2 linked regions of the Candidatus Ruthia magnifica str. Cm (Calyptogena magnifica) genome follow. The main gene of each other region encodes a partner of the protein of the gene in region 2 in a complex. Links are inferred from orthologs where the notes say so. Each region holds a gene or a part of one and is shown on either strand. Other genes may lie near its edges. The genes, in order: RMAG_RS01090 and RMAG_RS05285.

Region 1 (7,897 bases), 910 kb from region 2 along the record:
TTGAACAACAAAAAGATGCTATTGGCAAAGGTGAAAGAACGCTTTTGGTGTATGTTGAGTTGACAAGTAATAAACAGTCGCACAATGCTCAAGTTGAATTTAAAGAACTAGCTGAGTCTTCAGGTCTGAATATCGTTAAAACCATTAAAGTGAATTGTAACTCAGTATTAATTCGATTTTTTATTGGCACAGGCAAGGTTGAAGAAATCGCAAAAATAGTAGAGGATTCAGCATTGGATTTGGTGATTTTTTCTCCTGAATTATCACCCTCTCAAGAACGTAATTTAAAAAAATCTTTGAAGTGTCAAGTGATGGATAGAACGGGATTAATCTTAGATATCTTTGCTTTACGTGCCAGTTCTTTTGAAGGTAAGTTGCAAGTAGAGTTAGCACAACTTAAACACTTATCAACACGCTTAATTCGTGGTTGGACACATCTTGAGCGTCAAAAAGGCGGCATCGGGCTGCGTGGTCCTGGTGAAACTCAGTTAGAAACTGATAAGCGATTAATTGCTATACGTATTAAAAATATTACTAAGCGATTGTATAAAGTACATAAACAGCGTGATTTGGGTAGAAAATCACGCACTAAAAATGAATTACCTATGATTGCTTTAGCGGGCTATACTAATGCAGGTAAATCAACTTTGTTTAATGTCCTTACTAATGCAGAAGTATTTGCCAACGATCAACTTTTTGCAACCCTTAATTCAACCATTAGACGCGTGATACTGCCTGCATCTGGAGAAGCAGCAATTGTTGATACCGTGGGTTTTATTCAAGATTTACCTCATGACCTTGTTGATGCGTTTAAATCTACATTAGAGGAGACTAAATGCGCTAATGTTTTATTGCATATTGTTGACGCAGCTGATGAGTATAATATTGAGAAAATTGCTCAAGTTGAAGATATTATTTTTGAGATTGGTGCAAGTAATATACCAAGTATATTGGTGATGAATAAAATTGATTGTTTAGATAATTTTGTGCCACGCATGGATCGTGATGAAAATGGACATATTCATAGAGTTTGGCTTTCAGCACAAACAGGAAAAGGTATCGATTTTCTTCATCAAGCTCTAGCTGAACAGCTTAGTGGCATGATGACTCGTGCAAAAGTTCACCTGGATGTTGGTAGTGCATATATCCGTAGTAATATTCATGACATTGGACATATCCATCATGAAAAAGTGGATGATTTTGGGGCTTGGGTACTTGAAATCTTTGTTACTAAACACTATCTATCTAAATTACTAAACTTTAAAGGCGTTACATTGCTATGGGAACAGAGCTCACCAACGAACAAATTGATCTAAGTAAAAGTAATATTCCACTATTGCCTTTAAGAGATGTAGTGGTTTTTCCACATACGGTTATTCCATTATTTGTTGGTAGAAAAACCTCTGTTAATGCGATCACTCAAGCAATGGGGGCCAATAAATACATTTTTTTAGTGACCCAAAAAAATGACAAGGTAGAAGAACCTTTGGGCGATGATTTGCATCAAGTGGGCACGTTAGCAACTATTTTACAAATGCTAAAATTGCCCAATGGTACCATCAAAGTTTTGGTTGAAGGAGTCAGACGCGCTAAGATTGAAAAAATTGTACAAGTTGATGGTTTTTCTGAAGTGAGTTTGAGTGAATTTAGTTTAAAGTCAAATGACGATACTGAAATAAAAGCAATGATGCGCCTAGCATTAGACGGTTTTGAAAATTATATTAAGTTAAATAAAAGAGTACCAGAAGAGGCGCTTAAAGTGTTACAAGAGGTTAGCGATGTTGAGCGTTTTAGTGATATTATTATTGCTAATTTGAATCTTAAAGTATCTGAAAAGCAAGCTTTATTAGGTGATGATAATGCTCAAGATAGACTTAATAAAATCTTATCGATCATTCAAGGTGAGATTGATGTGTTAGGCACTGAGAAGAAAATTCAATCACGCGTGCGCAAGCAAATGGAGTCTAATCAGCGTGATTATTATTTGAATGAGCAAATGAAGTCTATTCAAAAAGAATTGGGCCAAGCTGAAGATGAAAATGAAATTGAAGAATTACAAGCCAGTATTTATAAAGCTAAAATGTCAAAAGAGGCTAAGGAAAAAGCACAAAGCGAGCTAAAGAAGCTTTCGCGTATGTCGTCACACTCATCTGATGCTTCTATTATTCGCACTTATATTGAAAACTTATGTGATATGCCATGGAAAAAGAAAACTGTTATTAACAAGGATCTTAATAAGGCGCAAAAAATTCTTGATGATGATCACTATGGCTTGGATAAAGTTAAAGAGCGTATTTTAGAGCATTTAGCAGTACAAACACGTGTCACTCATAATAAGGCTAATATTTTGTGTTTAGTAGGTCCTCCAGGTGTGGGCAAAACATCTTTAGGCGAATCCATTGCTAGAGCGGTTAATCGTAAATACGTTCGTATGGCACTTGGTGGTGTTCGAGATGAGGCAGAAATTCGTGGTCATAGGCGTACTTATATTGGTGCCATGCCAGGATCAATCATACAAAAAATGCAAAAAGCGAAGGTCAAAAACCCACTTTTCTTGTTGGATGAGATTGAAAAAATGGCAAGTGATTATCGTGGTGATCCTTCTTCGGCTATGTTAGAAGTGTTAGACCCAGAACAAAATCATACTTTTAATGATCATTATTTAGAAGTCGATTATGATTTATCACAAGTCATGTTTGTGGCAACTGCCAACTCACTTGATTTACCACAGCCGCTTTTAGATAGAATGGAAATTATTGAATTGTCTGGCTATACTGAAGATGAAAAGGTTGAAATTGCCAAGCGCCATTTAACTAAAAAAGCAATGGATAGCAATGGTATTAAGAATAGTGAAATTAAGTTCCAAGATGGCGCTATTTTAGACATTATTCGTTATTACACACGCGAAGCAGGTGTGCGTGGTTTGAGTAGAACGATTAGTACCATTTGTCGAAAGGTAGTTAAAGAAGTGGTTTTAAAAAAACGTAAAACCAAAGCTAATATTGATGTTAAAAGTTTGGCAAAATATTTAGGTGTTAGGAAATTTCGTTTTGGACTAGCTGAACAAAATAATCAAGTGGGTGAAGTAACAGGGCTTGCTTGGACTTCGGTGGGCGGGGATTTATTAACCATTGAGGCGACAGCTTATAAAGGTAAAGGCAAACTCAACTATACAGGCCAATTAGGTGATGTTATGCAAGAATCAATTCAAGCAGCAAAATCTGTAGTTAGAAGTAGAGCCAAGAAATTTGGTATTGATGAGAATTTTGATGAAAAACTAGATATTCACATTCATGTTCCTGATGGTGCAACGCCAAAAGATGGACCTAGTGCAGGTGCAGCGATGATTACGGCACTAGTATCAGTACTTACGGGTAGAAAAGTTAAATCTGATGTTGCTATGACGGGGGAGATTACACTTCGAGGTGAGGTTACTCCAATTGGCGGGCTGAAGGAAAAAATGTTAGCCGCATTGCGTGGTGGTATTAAAACAGTGATTATCCCTGATAATAACGAGCGTGAATTGTCTGAAGTGCCTGATAAAATCAAAGGAAAACTTAAAGTTATTCAAGTAAAATGGATCGATGAAGTTCTGGATATTGCTTTAGAAAAATAATATTTAATCTATAAAAAGCACTCAATAAGTACCCTTTTAAAACTTAAGGGCGAATGTAAAAATAGTTTTGTTATTGTAACTCCCCATACGAGCCACCAGAGGGTACGGTATTAACCTCCTGTTAGTGTTGTAAACTTGCCTTTTGCACTTAACGCTTTTCATTGTATTGTGATAAGCGCTGCTATGGGTTCAACACGATCAGCGTTTTATTGATTTTGGTTAATATGCTTAAATCAGGGCTGTAGACTAGAATATTAACATTAACATTAACATTGTCAATACCGTAGTGTTTTTGTAAATTAACGACGTTATTTAAAATAATTTTTTGTATTCTAGTATGATCTGTGTTAATTTGAATTACGTATTTCTGATTTGGATGGTTAGCGTTAATAATACAATTATTTTAATTCTGAGTAATATTTTTTTTATTTCTCTCTAGCTCTCTATGGTATAAAAAATACCCATAAATTTCTTTGGTTTTTAAACCACCACTCGTGTGCTCCTAAGTTTTAAAATTCTTAAACTCAGTAACGTTCTTGTATTCACTTTTCTATATTTTTATTTTTCATTGGCGTACAAGTCATTGATATTTTTGATAAATCCGTTTATCTAGATTTAAACACTGAGTACAATCAAATCTCTGTTGATAAAAAAGACAGTAAAACAAATACCAACTCAAAGAAGTTGGTAGTACATTTATGTAACGCTCTACTCTGCAGACTTAGATAATACTAACAAGTTAAACAATAAAATTTCTTCAGGATTAAAAACTCGAGTTATTAAGTTTTTTAATCAGTTTGGTTCTGGTCGTACTGAACATTAGCATTCATGAACTTAGTTCAAAAAAGCTAGACTACAGTATTAAAATTATTCAACCAATCTCTGAGTTAAACGATAATAGTAAAGACTTTAATCTTCTTCCAAGATTAGCTTACTTCTCTCAGATAAAAAAAGACAATCGTTGATAATACTAAAAAGGTCTTATCAGGTTATGACATTCAACTCACTTACACCTGCCTTGAGCAAAAATTAAAGGCGATATTCTTGGTATAGAGGTTGAACCAACTTCCTCTGATTAGTTTTGAATTTTGACAAGAAGATAACAACACCATAAAAATAACAAGTTATGATAAATTAAGCTTTAAATTATCCTTTAATGACAATGAGTAACTTACAAAATTTATCATTGTTGACAAACCTTTTAAAGCTAGTAGAAAAAATGAACTTAGATAAATTTACTTTATGTTAGTTTTATTATTTTGGCGTAATAAAAGCCATCAAAATTATCAGTGGGTAGTTGTTGTCTGCCTACGGTAGTATTAATGCCCCAATCTAGCTCTATTTTGATTTCTTTAGCGTCATAGTGAGTGTTTAAAAAATATTTGATTTGTTGTTCATTTTCAACCTTTAAAATTGAACAAGTAGCATATAGCAGTATGCCACTTGGTTTTAGCATTTGCCATAGGTTTTCAAGAATATTTTTTTGTAGAACAACTAAAGTGGTGATGTCTTTAGGCTTGCGTAGAAGCTTAATGTCAGGGTGACGGCGAATAACTCCTGTGGCTGAACAAGGTGCGTCAAATAAAATTTTATCAAATAGTTGGCTATCCCACCAATCTTGGTTTTGTGCACTACCTAGTATTGTTTGGATATTTGTTATTTTAAGACGTTGTGCATTTTGGCTTATTTTTATGAGTCGCTTATTATCATTATCAAGCGCAATAACTTTGCATTGTGGTGCTAATTCGCACAGATGCGTAGCTTTACCACCTGGTGCGCTGCAAGCATCTAAGATTAAGTCAGTATTTTTTGGATTTAATAGTGGTACAGACAACTGGGCTGATGCATCTTGGACGTAACAAGCTCCTTGTTCAAACTTTACTAAGTTAAATACTGTAGTGGCTTTATCTAACACCAAGGCTTGTGGCGTTATGGCGAGTTTTTGAGACGAGATACCTTCTTGTTGTAGTTGTTGTTGATAATGGTCTAAATTAAGCGAGGTGTGTACGCGAATAGTCATAGGTGCTTGGGTGTTGTTTTGTTTAAAAATTGTTTCAAAATCATTTGGATAGTCGCGCTTAATTTTTTTAACTAACCAGCTTGGGTGCGAGTAATGCACTTGTTGTTGAAGTATTTTTTTATCTCGATCAATTTTCCTAAGTATAGCGTTCACCAAAGCTTTTGCCCAAGGTTTATTGAGCGCATTAACAACATTAACGGTTTCAAAAATACTGGCATGTATAGCAATTTTTGAATAAAGTAATTGATAAGCACCCAAAAGCATCAAACAGTGAACATCAAGGTCTTCTTTTTTAAATGAGTGTTTAAGTCGTTTGGAAACAATATCATTCAGTTGATGATAAAAGCGAATCGTACCAAAAACCAAAGATTTGATTAAGGGTGTGTCATTATCTTTTGGGTAGTTAAAAGCACTGAGCGATTTTTTGTTGATAATGACGGAATAAATCGCCTCTAGTGCAATAAACCTAGTGATATTATTTGCCAATTGTTGCTTTAATTTTTTGTAACAAAATGGCGGGTGTCATATAACCAAGTAAATGCGTACCATCTTCTAAGAAGATGGTAGGTACACCATTTACACCTAGTTGCTTAGAAATTGCTAATTGGTTAGCTACTGGATTATGACAAGTTTTTAAGTTGAGTATAATTTTATTTTTCTTATAATCATCCATCGCTTTGACTGGGTCATCAGCGCACCAAATTCTTTCCATTTTTCCTTGCGCTGCTGGGTGTAAGGATGCAAGTGGCGAAGCGAGATATTTAACAGTAATACCTAAATCATTCATCTGCTTCATACCATTATGAAGTTTTTTACAAAATGGACAGTCAACATCAGTAAATACATGGATAATATATTTTTCATTTTTTGCTGGGTAAATGATTTTGTCGTGATCATCAATTGTGTTAATTAAGGCCTGTTTAATCAATTTAACATTACCATTCATTGGTATAAGTTGTCTAGCGGTAGTGGTTAAATCAACAACATTATTTTGGATTAAATAACGATCATTTTTAGATACTAAAAGAGAATCAATGAGATTACGGAGAGTTATCTCAAAAATATCGCTTAATGGTGTGTTGATAATATATTGTTTGTCAATCGTGCCAAAAAATGGATACAGAGTGTTAATAATTGCGTTTTTGTCTGCAAAAGCATTATTAGAAAATAAGACGGTTGTGATGAATAGTAATTTAAGCATGATGAAATCATTGGCTGAATAAACTTATTAATTTTACCTTTTTGAGTAGAAAAACAGGTATTATATTTTTTAACGAGGTTTTAAGATGAAATTTTCACTGATTAATGAAACAGTTCAATGCTTTGAAGGTGATAGTGTAGTTGTCTTTTGTAATTCTAATACGGTTTTTGATGATAAAAATATTCAAAAATTGATAACACTTAATCATTTCGAGCCTAAATCTGAAAGAGTGCTATTATTGAGCTTGGTTTCTGGTTTTAAATCTAAACAAGTGATTGTTGCTGGTCTTGGCGATACGCCTGTAGATGCTAAAGCCTATGTTAAAACATTGAACACTGTGAGTGTTGTACTTGCTGAAATTAAGGCAAAAAATTTGATGATTCAAAGTGTTAAAATTATAGGTTTTAATGAGTCATGGGTGCATAAAATAACTGCCAAGGTAATGCATAATGCGACTTATAAAGTTCAAAAAATAGGTGATGATAAGCAAGGCAGTGATATTGAGCATATTGCTATTCAATCTACTATGGATAATACTAGTGCCTTAATGCAAGGCCAGGCAATTGCTGATGGTATGTCTTTAACACGCTATTTAGGGGATTTACCACCTAATGTCTGTACACCTAGTTATTTGGCAGATACGGCCATGTCCTTAGCTGAAGAGTTTAACCTTGAATATGAAATCTTGGAAGAAGCGGACATGAATAAACTTGGTATGGGGTCGTTATTATCAGTTTCTAAAGGCTCAATTGAGCCGCCAAAACTCATTAGTTTAAGTTACCAAGGTAATGGCAATGAAAAGCCGATTGTACTAGTGGGCAAAGGCGTTACTTTTGATAGTGGCGGTATTTCGATTAAACCTGGCGCAGGTATGGATGAGATGAAATATGATATGTGTGGTGCAGCTTCTGTATTAGGAACAATGCGTACTATTGCGAAAATTAAGCTAAATATTAATTTGGTTGTTGTGGTTCCAGCAGTTGAGAATATGCCAGCACATAATGCTTCTAAGCCTGGTGATGTTGTTAAGTCTATGTCAGGGCAAACGATTGAAATTTTG
Region 2 (6,488 bases):
GTGTAAAATATTTTTAAAGTTGTCTAGTTTGTTTTTGTCTGGCAGTTCTCCATCTCTAAGTAGCATAGATACCTCTTCAAAAGAGCCGTATTTAACCAAGTCTTCAATTGAGTAGCCACGATAAGTCAAAATACCGTTTTTCCCATCAATATAAGAGATAGAAGATTCTGTTGCAGGAACACCTGCCAAACCTGGAATATATTCAATCATAATTTATACCGAAAAGGATGAGCCACAACCGCAAGTGGTTTTGGCATTTGGGTTATGAATAATAAAACGTGCGCCTTGTAAGTCTTCCAAGTAATCAACAGTTGCACCAATTAAGTATTGATAACTCATGGGATCAACTACTAATTGCACACCGTTATTCTCAACACTTGAGTCGCCTTCTTTGTAGGTTTCATCAAAATTAAAGCCATAGGAAAAACCAGAGCAACCGCCGCCTGTGATATAAACACGCAAATGCAAGTTTTCGTTTTTTTCCTCTTCAATAAGAGTTGATACTTTTTTAGCGGCATTGTCGCTAAAAATAATATCTGCTTTTTCTAAAGCTTGTTTTGTTTCCATGTTGCTCCCTTATGGTAATAAGCCAATTTGTTCTAATCCTAAGCCTTCATCAATTCCAAACATGAGGTTCATGTTTTGTATAGCTTGACCTGAGGCGCCCTTATTGATGTTATCAATAACTGTCATAATAATAAGTTTGTTATTTGATTTTTGGATGCCAATATGGCAATTATTTGTGCCTTTAACTGATTTAGTTTGTGGATAAACACCAACTGATAATACATGGACAAATCTATTATCTTGATAGTGATTTTTAAACAATTCTTGTACATCGATGTCCTTTGTTAAATCAACATATACACTGGCAAGCATGCCCCGGGTCATGGGTATCAAGTGTGGAGTAAAGATAAAATCCACATCTGTATTTGCAATGTCTGTTAACACTTGTTGTGCTTCAGGCTTGTGACGGTGTTGATTAACATTATAAGGCTTTAAGGATTCGTTTACTTCGCAAAAAAGTGTGGCAATATTAGAATTTCTACCTGCTCCACTAACACCTGACTTACAATCAGCGATAATGCTTTTTGTGTTAATGGAATTTGCCTTAAGCAGGGGTTTAAGTGCTAGTATGATTGCAGTCGGGTAGCAGCCAGGATTAGCAACTAAGGTAGCGTTTTTTATTTGTGAGCTATAAACTTCAGGCAAGCCATAAACGGCATTTTTTAATAAAGCGCTTTGTGTGTGTACTATGCCGTACCATTTGCTCCATGTGGAGCTGTCTTTAATTCGAAAATCAGCGCTTAAGTCAATTATTTTTATGCCCTTGTCTAGAAATTGGCCAACGCTATTCATGGCTACTCCGTGCGGTGTGGCAAAGAAAATGACGTCGCATTCAAATAATGTCTTATCATCTGGTATAATAAAGTCAAGGTCAACATAACCTATTAGGCTGGGAAATTCTTCAATAACGGCTTTGCCAGTATTTACCCTTGAACATAAAGCAATAATTTTTGCATTTGGGTGGTTGTTTAAAAGGCGTATAAGCTCTAATCCTGTGTATCCGGTAGCGCCAACAATGCCTACTTTAATCATACTGGGTCTCCAGTATTTTTTCGAGATAGTGAATATTCATACCACCTTTTTGAAAATTTTTATCATCCATAATTTGTCTTTGTAAGACGATATTGGTTTTAATGCCATCAATCACCATTTCATCAAGTGCATTTTGCATTTTTATAATAGCACCTAGTCGAGTATCAGCAAAAGTAATTAACTTGCCAATCATAGAGTCATAATGGGATGGCACGGTATAACCGTTATATACGTGTGAATCAACACGTACGCCTAAACCACCAGCGATATGATATTGAGTGATTTTCCCTGGTGAGGGCATAAAATTATTATGGTCTTCAGCATTAATACGGCACTCAATCGCATAGCCTTTGATTTTCACATCATCCTGTGTAAATTGGAGTATTTGACCATCGGCAATGAGTATTTGTTCGCGCACAATATCAATGCCAGTAATCATTTCGGTGACAGGGTGTTCAACTTGAATACGAGTGTTCATTTCAATGAAATAAAATTCATCATTTTCAAATAAAAACTCAAACGTACCAGCGCCGCGATAGTTAATGGTTTTGCAAGCATCCGTACAAGCACTGCCGATTTTTTGGCGCAATTCTGATGTGATGCCAGGTGCTGGTGCTTCTTCTACCACTTTTTGATGACGTCTTTGCATTGAACAGTCACGCTCGCCTAAGTGCACAACATTGCCATGTTCGTCAGCTAATATTTGAATCTCAATATGCCTAGGTGTGGTTAAAAATTTCTCCATATACACTTCGCTATTGTTAAAAAAGTTAAGTGCTTCTATTTTGCTTAACTCAATTGAATCAAGTAGGTTGGTTTCTTTTTCAACCACACGCATACCACGACCACCGCCACCGCCAGAGGCTTTTATGATAATTGGAAAGCCAATATTACGAGCAAGTTTGGTATTTTGAGCGGCGTCTTCAGTCAAACCAGCATTTGATCCAGGTACACAAGGCACACCAGATTTTTGCATAGTCTTAATGGCGGCAACTTTGTTGCCCATAACGCGAATATTATCTGCATGAGGGCCGATAAAAATAAAACCACTTTTTTCAACTTGCTGTGCAAAATCTGCACTTTCAGATAAAAAACCATAGCCAGGATGAATGGCATCAGCGTGAGTAATTTCTGCGGCAGCAATCAGTGCGGGGATGTTTAAATAGCTATCTTTTGATTGGTGTGGACCAATACACACAGCCTCGTTAGACAAACGCACGTGTTTAAGGTCTTTGTCCGCTGTTGAATATACAGCAACGGTTTTGATGCCTAGTTCTTTGCAAGCTCTTAAAACTCTAAGCGCAATTTCACCACGGTTAGCAATGAGAACCTTGTGAATTTTGTTCATTGGTGTCATTGAATGACGACTAGTGTTTGGCCAAATTCAACTGCATCACCATCTGTACATAAGATCTCAGTGACTATTCCAGATTGGTCTGTCTCGATTTGGTTCATAATTTTCATGGCTTCAACGATGCAAACCGTATCACCTTGATTGACGTGTTGACCAATTTTAACAAAAGCATCAGAAGTGGACGATGCTGCGCCATAAAAAGTACCAACCATAGACGAAGTGATAGGATGTCCATTTGCTGTTGTTGTACTATCTTTAGATGGTGGTGCTATTGTCACTGGTGTTGCCATTGGTGCATTGCCATAGCGAGAGATACGGACGGATTCTTTACCCTCAACAATTTCAATTTCACTCATGCCAGATTGTTCTAGCAATTCCATTAATTTTTTTACTTTACGAATATCCATTCATGATCCCTTTAATTGTTGAATATGTTGAATTGCAGCTTGTAGTGCAAATTCATAGCCTTGGGCGCCAAAGCCAGAAATGGTACCTTGTGCAATATCTGAAAAATAAGATCGTTTGCGAAAGTCTTCACGTTTGTATACATTAGATAGGTGAACTTCGGTAAACTTAATATTCACAGCGAGCATGGCATCACGCAAAGCGATTGACGTGTGTGTAAAAGCTGCAGGATTGATAATGATATATTGAGCTCCGTTATTAGTGGCGTTGTGAATATGTTCAATCAATCTTGCTTCTGAATTATCTTGATGGTGTTGAAGTGTAAGCCCAGCGTCATTTGTTATTTTTGCAAGATTACTGATAATGTCATCCAGTGTTTGTACACCATAATAATTAGGTTCACGAGTGCCAAGTAGATTAAGACTGGGGCCGTTTAATAACAGAACATCCATTTGTTGGTAAGTAAAATTTAAATAAAACTGATTTTACCACCAATATCGTGTACGATGATTAGTTTTATCGTCATTTTATCGTCATTTTTTTATTTGGTTTTGTTGAGATGACTGAGAAAGTTTTGCGCGTTAATCTCACCAATAATTCTTTGTGAACGATTTTCAATACCATTTTTGAAAAACAAAATAGCAGGAGGACCAACAAGGCCAAATCGTTTCATAAATGCTTTATCGTTGGTATTATTTTCAGTTACGTCGGCTTGAAGTGTAGTGACATTAGTCATTTCGTTAACCACATTAACATTAGAAAATACAAAGCGCTCAAGCTCTTTACAAGAAATGCACCAGTCAGCATAAAAATCTAGCATAACAATTTGGTCGCTACTTTTCTCTTTTTCTAGAATTTGATCTAGTTCATCCATCGATTTGATGCGTTTAAATTTTATATGGACTGATTCAGTTACTATACTTGATGTACTCCAGCTTGATAACGGTTGCAACATATCACCACCACCACGTGCTATCAACATCCAAAGTAAGACACCATAGCCCAGTATGATTAAACCTAATGCTTTAAAAATACGTTGCCAAGAGCTTGAGGCACTTGTTTGTGTGTTCAATGTACCCATCGCAATTGGTGATATAGTAATGAGCATCGCCCATAATACAAGTGAAGCAAGAGGTGAGATAATTCTATCAAGTAGATAGATTGCTACGGCCAGCATTAAAATACCAAAGATGTATTTAATACTATACATCCAGCCGCCTACTTTAGGAAGTTTACTTACACCTGCACCAATCGCAACAAGCGGCACACCCATACCTAAACTCATTATAAACAGCGATAATCCGCCTAATAATGCATCACCAGTTTGTCCAATATAAATCAGCGCACCTGCTAGCGGTGGCACAACGCAAGGTCCCACAATAAGTGCTGATAAAAACCCCATTACAGTGACGCCAATCAGGTGTCCGCCTTTTTGATCATTGCTTATTTTTGTAATTTTTCCTTGTAAATTGGCAGGTAATTGGATTTCATAATAACCAAACATGGAAAACGCCAAGACAACAAAAATTAAACTAAAAATAGACAGTATCCAAGGAGTTTGGAACAATGCCTGTAAATTTTCACCAAAATAGCCTGCTAATATACCCGAAATTGAATAGGTTATGCTCATGGATAATACAAACACAATGGACATAATCAGCGCTTTTTTAGTACTAACTTCTTCTTTTTGGCCCACAATAATGCCTGACAGAATTGGAATCATTGGAAACACGCAAGGAGTTAATGACAGTAGTAAACCAAAGCCAAAAAAACTTGCTAATACTAACAATATGCTGTCTTGTTGGAATAGTGCGGTAATTTGTCCAATTTCGTTTAATTCAACTTGCGCGACATTGAGTATTTTGGCTTTTTCAGGTACGATATTGATATTAGAGTTGTCAGTCTGATAAGGCAACATAATTTCTTTGGTTTTTTCTTGTGGTGGATAACAAACACCGTTCTCCCAACAACCTTGATATTTAACGATAAAAGTAATTGGTTGAGTGTTGACATCAGTGAGCTGAATTTTAACTTTTAATAGGCCTTTGTGAATCTCAATTTTGTCAAAAAATTTATCGTTTTTAATTTGTCCTTTTTGAAGGACAATATCGCCAAATTTTGCCCCTTTTATATCAAAGAAAAACCTATCATGGTATAAATAATATTCTTGATGAATAGTCCATCTTGCTAGTAGTGTATTGGCATCAATTGCTACCACTGAAAATCTAAATGCATCGTCTGCAGATAGAGGTTCATCAGAAATTGGGATGATTTTTTCAATAATTGATTGCGTCTTGTTAGTAGCTCGTGTAAATAGATTAAATGCATTATCAGCTAAAGATGTCGAACGTATTGAGTTAATGTTAAGCACAAACGATTTAATAATAGGTGGGTAGCAAACACCTAAATCGGCACAACCTTGATAAATAACGGTTAATAAAATAGATTTGGCATCACCTTTAAGCACAGGAACCACCACCACGGTATTATCACGATAAATCCCAATTTTTCCAAAAAATTCATCATTTATAATCTTTGCTGTTGGAAATTTAGCACTACCTAGTTGGATTGAAAGATTAGCAGAAATCTTAATCTTTTCTTTATAAAGATAGTAACCTTTGGCAATGTCCCAATTAAGCAGTATTTCGTTATTAACCACTTTAACCTTAAAGGCAAATGCCTTGTCTACTGGCAACAAATCATCTTCTGCTTGTGTTAATGAAAATGCGGATAATAATAAAAATAAGGGTAATAATAAATGTTTCATACCTCTTTCCTCAAAGAATCAATTGTACTTTACTATGTTATACACTTAGTTGCAGTAAGTAAATATTATTTATAAATGTCAATACCTTGTTTAGACAACTCTCTTTGTATCTATAAGCAAGATAGACATTATAAGTTGCAAATTTTTGATAAAATTATCATTCATGTAGTGCAATACTTCTTGAAAATAAAAGTTTTATAAAAATCCATTAATACGAGTAAATTCATCGCTCTCATTAAACAAAATAATATCAGGTCGGTAGTTAAGTTTAAGTTTAGGTTGCGGTATGGGTTGATTGCCATTATTATCAATAATAGCCTGTGTTGTCTTAGCATCAACAGCCATACTAAAGGCGTTAAATTT

What was found.
Region 1: the proteins of RMAG_RS05285 (region 2) and RMAG_RS01090 are in contact, whole or in part, in a crystal structure (PDB 1JZD), measured with the Escherichia coli proteins. The link is inferred for Candidatus Ruthia magnifica str. Cm (Calyptogena magnifica) from one-to-one orthologs.

The regions. Positions count from the first base shown.
Region 1 is NC_008610.1:219,928-227,824, forward strand. The notes cover bases 4,975-7,897. They hold RMAG_RS01090 (DsbC family protein), read right to left. Parts: upstream 6,838-7,897; coding sequence 6,112-6,837; downstream 4,975-6,111. Other genes in these bases: rsmB (16S rRNA (cytosine(967)-C(5))-methyltransferase RsmB), read right to left, coding at 4,975-6,122; RMAG_RS01095 (leucyl aminopeptidase), read left to right, coding at 6,923-7,897. In the rest of the region: ribosome rescue GTPase HflX, read left to right, coding at 1-1,316; lon (endopeptidase La), read left to right, coding at 1,280-3,616; more of rsmB, read right to left, coding at 4,857-4,974. UniProt on the Escherichia coli protein: Acts as a disulfide isomerase, interacting with incorrectly folded proteins to correct non-native disulfide bonds.
Region 2 is NC_008610.1:1,137,866-1,144,353, reverse strand. The notes cover bases 3,513-6,488. They hold RMAG_RS05285 (protein-disulfide reductase DsbD), read right to left. Parts: upstream 6,126-6,488; coding sequence 3,900-6,125; downstream 3,513-3,899. Other genes in these bases: RMAG_RS05925 (hypothetical protein), read right to left, coding at 6,321-6,470; aroQ (type II 3-dehydroquinate dehydratase), read right to left, coding at 3,513-3,810. In the rest of the region: RMAG_RS05315 (citrate synthase), read right to left, coding at 1-210; iron-sulfur cluster insertion protein ErpA, read right to left, coding at 214-567; argC (N-acetyl-gamma-glutamyl-phosphate reductase), read right to left, coding at 577-1,599; accC (acetyl-CoA carboxylase biotin carboxylase subunit), read right to left, coding at 1,592-2,947; accB (acetyl-CoA carboxylase biotin carboxyl carrier protein), read right to left, coding at 2,953-3,360; more of aroQ, read right to left, coding at 3,361-3,512. UniProt on the Escherichia coli protein: Required to facilitate the formation of correct disulfide bonds in some periplasmic proteins and for the assembly of the periplasmic c-type cytochromes.